Regions from separate parts of the Bacillus sp. T3 genome, predicted to be linked through region 1. Evidence: riboswitches for the same ligand, from Rfam matches in the RefSeq annotation. Region 1 holds a riboswitch; the other holds the start of a gene.
The links. A riboswitch is a leader RNA that binds a small molecule or an ion and turns the genes downstream of it on or off. The one in region 1 is predicted to bind thiamine pyrophosphate.
Positions count from the first base shown of each region.

Region 2: it holds a riboswitch for thiamine pyrophosphate, as region 1 does, so the genes downstream of both, thiC (phosphomethylpyrimidine synthase ThiC) here and RGF10_RS01625 (beta/alpha barrel domain-containing protein) in region 1, are expected to answer to the same signal.

Region 1 covers NZ_CP137761.1:293,956-297,169, forward strand. The annotation lists one part of gene RGF10_RS01615 (IS3 family transposase) at 1-27, opposite strand, end outside; gene gerQ (spore coat protein GerQ) at 349-849, opposite strand; TPP riboswitch at 1,065-1,175, shown strand; gene RGF10_RS01625 (beta/alpha barrel domain-containing protein) at 1,363-1,551, shown strand; gene RGF10_RS01630 (thiamine phosphate synthase) at 1,568-1,981, shown strand; gene thiO (glycine oxidase ThiO) at 1,965-3,074, shown strand; gene thiS (sulfur carrier protein ThiS) at 3,092-3,214, shown strand, end outside.
Region 2 covers NZ_CP137761.1:3,013,668-3,016,881, reverse strand. The annotation lists gene RGF10_RS15500 (acetate uptake transporter) at 1-327, shown strand, start outside; gene RGF10_RS15495 (gamma-glutamylcyclotransferase family protein) at 491-1,354, shown strand; TPP riboswitch at 1,717-1,832, shown strand; gene thiC (phosphomethylpyrimidine synthase ThiC) at 1,964-3,214, shown strand, end outside.

The sequences.
Region 1 (3,214 bases):
GAATTCATTATAAATATTCTTACTCATGATAATCCTCCGCCCATATTCATTAAATCTATTGAAACACAAAAAACCCCGGATAGGGGCACTTTTTTATCAGTGTCCGTTATCCAGGGTATAGTTCAATCAAACGAGCAGAGTCTTTTTTGTTTGCTATTTTGTCGTCGCTGAAAAGGAGATAATCCTTTTGTTTAAAGTAAAGAAAGCATTCAATTTTGATGGGTGTCCAGCTCCAGGCGCCATCGGCTCGAGGTCACAAGCCATCCATCCAAAAGGTCAAAGAACAACCTTTCGGCTGGCTCGTCTTGTGCTTGTCGCCTAAGGCTGTGCGCCTTACGCATTTCTTATTTACCGAGGAGGGTTGCTGACTAACGGTCCTGCCCCGAATGGATATTCATATTCGATTTCCTCATCAAATGTTACATAGTCGAGATAGACCATTGGCAGTAGTATACGCTGGCCGGTTTGCGGGTCAGAAAGGATGAGGTGATCCCGCCCTGCAGCTTCAATAATTCCTTTGAAAATCTTGGCATTCCATTGTGTGTTGTTTTCAAAGGTCGCATACACAGTAGCAAGCTTTCCTTTATTCAATCGTAAAATATTTTCAATATACGATTCCTCTATTGGCAGCTGGCCACCTGGACCAGGCGCCTGGGGAACCTGTTGCTGTTGAAACCCGGTTGGTGGCACAGGTGGCACACCACCACTGGTTGCCGGTGGGAATGCGCCTTGGGCACCAAAGCTTGGTGTGCTTGTTGGGTACCCGGTCATTTGACCTCCTGCCCCGCCATATGGTGAGTAGCCTTGAGGATATACTCTGTAATCCAAGTAAGGATTTGAATAACTCAATTAATTTCCCTCCTAAAAAGCCATTTTTAAAAATAAAACAAAATCACTAATTAAATAATATGAGGCAGTTGGAAAATTATGATTGAACCACTATTTTTCATTGGACTGGATGGAAAGGCAGTGTTAAACCATTAAGGTTAACTTTTTAATTTAATTATTGCCACAATTTTGATTTGTGTTATAATTAGCTTGTTTTTATTAATAACTATTTTTTACATAATCACTAGGGGATCCCTTGATAAGGGCTGAGAATAAAGTAGTTTACTTTTAAACCCTCAAAACCTGAACAGGTTCGGACCTGCGTAGGGAAGTGGCGCATACTTTTGTGCGTGTTTCTTTGACGTGCAACGGATATCAACCACTTTCCTATCGGGAGAGTGGTTTTTTTATTTTTTGGCTTTTAAATTTGTCTGTTGCTTTCCGCTCCAGGTGCTCCAATCAACAGAGTTCTCAAAAATCAACAGTGCTTTAACAAAGTCATTTTTTGAAATTTTTAGATAGGGAGGTGTTGGGGTGAAATGTATTGCTGTAACGGATGACCGGCATTCCGTGACCGAGCTTGTGAAGATAATTGTTCAAATACAGGACTATGTTGATTTTGTCCATATCCGTGAAAAGGGAAAATCAGCGTCTGAGCTAAGTGAGCTGCTTGACCGGTTAATAGAAATCGGAGTGACACCTGGAAAAAATCGTCTTAAATGACCGTTTGGATTTGGCGTTGCTGTTTAACATTCCAAACGTCCAGCTCCCAGGTCATGGGCTTCCAGTGGCGCTCGTTAAAAATATGTATCCACTTTTAACCGTCGGACGATCTGTTCATTCGTTTGAAGAAGCGAAACAGGCAGAAATCGATGGTGCAGATTACGTTGTTTATGGTCACTGCTTTGAAACGAATTGTAAGCGTGGTAAACCAGCCAATGGCTTAACGTTACTGGAGGAGATGGTCAAGAAGCTTTGTATTCCGGTTTATGGAATTGGCGGGATTACACCAGAGCGGGTTGGGCTAATGCAGAAAGCAGGTGCAGCGGGTGTGGCGATGATGTCTGGCATTTTTTCAAGCATTGCTCCAGCCGATACTGCACGACATTTATTTGAAAAAGTAAGGAGAGTTAGCGATGAAAACAAGTTTTGATGTAGCGGTAATTGGTGGTGGCATTATTGGAGCGTCCATCGCCTACCATCTTGCCAAGGAAAATATGGATGTAGCTGTATTTGAAGCTGATCGGATTGGCAGAAAGGCGACCGGAGCAGCAGCCGGAATGCTTGGCGCTCACTCTGAAGCGGATGATCTTGAGCTCTTCTACCCGTTTGCCCGAGAAAGCCAACTGGCCTATGCAAGTCTAGAGAAAGAGGTTCACGAGCTTTGTGGGCTTGATTTTGAGGTAAAAGAAGGCGGAATTTATAAATTAGCCTATTCTCAATTGGAAAAACAAGCGCTCAGTGGGGCTCTTTCACTGCCAACGGTGGATTGGGTTGATGCTGCCGAAGTACATAAAGCAATACCAGAGGTCAGTGAAACGATTATCGGGGCCGCCTACATTCAGGATGATGTTAATTTGATTCCTAATTCAGTTGCGCGCGGATTTTGCCGTAGTGTTCAAGTTCTGGGTGGTTCAATCTATGAGTATACGAAGGTCGAGGGGATCGAGCGTTGTGGCACCGGTTACGAGATTAGCACAACAAGAGGAAAGTTTCATACACAGTATGTCGTCGTCGCTAGTGGTGTATGGAGCAGCCCATTCTTTAAGCAGGCTGGATTTGATCATCAGCTTTACCCAATCAAGGGGGAGATTATCTCAGTTAAGAGTGATCAGCTGGCGCTTAAAGCGACGATTTTTCATAATGGCAGCTATATTGTACCGCGTCGTGATGGCACGTTTGTGATTGGGGCAACAATGGTAGCAAATGACTGGAGTGAGCAATGTACGATTGGTGGAATTGAGGCGCTTATCACCAAGGCTAAATTGATGCTGCCGGGTGTGACCGATATGCGCTTGCATGATTTTTGGGCAGGATTGCGTCCGCAGACCTTTGATACGTTGCCATTTATCGGCAAGCATCCAGACCATGACGGCTTGATTTTTGCAACAGGTCACTCTCGAAACGGTATCCTACTTGCTCCGGTTACGGGAATGATGGTCCGCGATTTACTGCTAGGCCGAGAGGTAAATCCAAAATGGGTCGAGGCGTTCAAGCTGGAACGCAGCGAATCTGTATACGCATAAAGGGGGAATGGGCTTCAATGGTGAATGAAACGGATTTAATCAAAAAGGTTCAGTTAAATGGAAAGATTGTCGAGCTGCCAGAACAGGTTACGACTGTTTGGGATTTACTAGCATTCTATCAGCTCGAAGATCGAATTGTT
Region 2 (3,214 bases), 1.9 Mb from region 1:
AAGCAACTTGGATTTGCATTTATTGGTTACTTAATTTTAAGTCTTTTCTTAACAGTTGGTGCTACGGAAACAAACATGGTATTATTCTCCATCTTTGTTTTAATTGATGTATTATTCATTGGACTTATTCTTACAACATTTGGTGTAGTTCCTGAAGTAGCACATGAAGTAGCTGCAGTTGCTGAATTATTAATCTCTTTAATTGGTTTCTATGGCGCAGGTGCAAACGTATTGAATAATCACTTTGGCCGTGTTGTATGCCCAGTAGGAAAGCCATTTGGTATTTTCAAGCCTCAATCAAAAATGAAATTAGTAAAAAATGCATAATTGATCGTTAAGCCTGGCAATGGGATTGGTTGACCTCAACGGATCCTGTTGCTAGGCTTTTTTTGTACTCCAAATCCATCACATTGGAGGGGAATAGTTTCCTTAATAGAATAATATATAAATAGATGAAAATGATGGAAACTATTTAGGAGTGAGCCTTTTAATGGTGAAAAATATCTTGGTTTTTGTATATGGAACCTTAAGAAGAAATGAAGAAAATCACTATTTACTACAAAACGAACAATGCGTCGCCCAGCAATGTTGGACAAATGGGCAATTATATGACACGACTGAAGGCTATCCAGCGTTGAAGCAATCGACTAAAGGAAAGGTATACGGTGAATTATATATCGTAGACAAGCAAAAGCTTCAGCAGCTTGATCGGTTGGAGGATTACAATGGACCTGGACAAAAAAATTTGTATAACCGAATCAAACAACAGGTTTACACTGACAATGGTGCATTCGAGGCATTTGTTTATACAATTACTACAGACTATCTAAATATCCTAGTTCGGCAAATTGATAATGGTGATTGGTGTATGCAGCATTCTTTTGTTGAGAATCCCACTTTTTATTATTTTGCGTATGGGAGCTGTATGGACGACGAAAGATTTAGATTAGATGGTGTACATCAATTCTTTCAAAATAAAAAGGGTGTTGGCATTCTAGGAGGTTATCGACTTCGCTATACGAGAAAAGTTTCGGATGGAGGAAGAGCAGATATCGTCGAGGAGGGAGGTGTTGTCGAAGGTATTGTTTATGAGGTGCCAGGTGCCTGTCTCTCTTATTTATATCGTCGTGAGGGAGTAAAGTATAATTCCTACCGTCCTGCATTAATTGACGTAACAGTCAATGGGCAGCTCTTAAAAAATGTGCTTACCTTTCTCGTCGTGAACAAGGATAAGGAAATGGCTCCACCAATTGAATATGCAAAAGAAATCATACGTGGCGGTACAGGTATCCTTAGTGATGAATACATTGAAAAACTTAAACAACAGCTAAAGGATTTTAATATAATATTGTAATCTAAAGGAGATCTTCATTATGTGAAGATCTTCTTCAATTTATAATGGTGTGAGATTACTGATTGAGTATATTTGTCCCATAATTATACAAGATAAACAAGAATAACGAACTGTTCTAGAAGGAGCTGAGGATCAGCTTGCATTTTTCAAAATATTTTTGGCCTTGGGAATCAGATGTGATGATTCAGTACCCATGGTTGCTTCCCATATTCTTTGTGGGTCTCAGTTTCCTGATGTCGATTATTTCATGGATAAGGATGAAGTAGGTATCGTCGCAATGAAAGAGAGTATTTAGGAAAATGGAAATTAAAGGTTTACAAGATGGTTGTGTTGGTTTATAGTTAATTCGTAATAATTGAAAAATTAAAAACTAGGGGTGTCCATTTAGTTGGGCTGAGAGAGAAACGCGCTTGAAGTTTCTTAACCCTCAGGACCTGATCTGGTTCATACCAGCGTGGGGAAGTTAGCATATCTAAATTGGTAATGGTTTTTTAGTTCATTGCTTAATTTTAACTAACAGCTACCGGGGTCTATCATTAGACTCCGGTTTTTTCATGCGGAAAATGAATCGGATTACGTCCTCAACATTTGGAAGGGGAGAATGTAATCATGGTAAATCATTCAGTATCAGATTTGAATCAAGCAATTTTATCTAGTTTTTCTAGAAGTAATAAGGTTTATGTAGAGGGTTCAAGACCCGATATCCAAGTTCCAATGCGCGAAATTGGATTAAGTCCGACAACTAGCATAAAAGGAGAACAGCAAAATACGCCGATTCGGGTTTATGATACAAGTGGTCCGTATACAGATAGTCAACATAATACTGACATCCAAAAGGGCTTAACTCCCCTTCGGAACAGTTGGATCAAGGAGCGCGCAGATGTTGAAGAATATATTGGGCGTGAAATTAAGCCTGAGGATAATGGGTATAAAGATAGCAGCAACCAAGAAAATATCGGGATTTTTCCTGGTTTAACAAGAAGACCACTCAAGGCGAAAAATGGGAAAAATGTTACCCAACTGCATTACGCACGTAAAGGTGTGATTACTCCTGAGATGGAATTTATTGCGATTCGGGAAAATATGGACCCAGAGTTTGTTAGAAAGGAAGTAGCGAGTGGAAGAGCCATCATTCCAGCAAATATTAATCATCCTGAAAGTGAGCCAATGATCATCGGGCGTAACTTTCATGTGAAAATCAATGCAAACATCGGAAATTCAGCGATTAGCTCTTCGATTGAAGAAGAGGTTGAAAAAATGCGCTGGGCCACTCGTTGGGGGGCAGATACGCTGATGGATTTGTCCACAGGGAAAAATATTCATACGACGCGCGAATGGATTATTCGCAATTGTCCAGTTCCAGTTGGTACAGTGCCAATTTATCAAGCTCTTGAAAAAGTGAACGGCATTGCTGAGAATCTATCGTGGGAAGTATTCCGTGATACATTGGTGGAGCAAGCCGAACAAGGGGTCGATTATTTTACGATTCATGCTGGCGTTTTGTTGCGCTATATCCCATTAACTGTGAAGCGCGTAACAGGAATTGTGTCGCGAGGGGGCTCGATCATGGCGCAATGGTGTTTAGCTCACCATAAGGAAAATTTCCTCTATACTCACTTTGAGGAAATATGTGAAATAATGAAAACGTATGACGTAGCTTTTTCGCTTGGAGATGGACTGCGTCCGGGTTCGATTGCCGATGCCAATGATGAAGCACAATTTGCTGAATTGGAAACATTAGGCGAATTGACCAAAATTGCTTGGAAACATGATGTCCAAGTGATGATCGAAGGACCAGGTCACGTACCAATGCATTTAATAAAAGAAAATGTGGATAAGCAAATGGAAATTTGTGGTGAA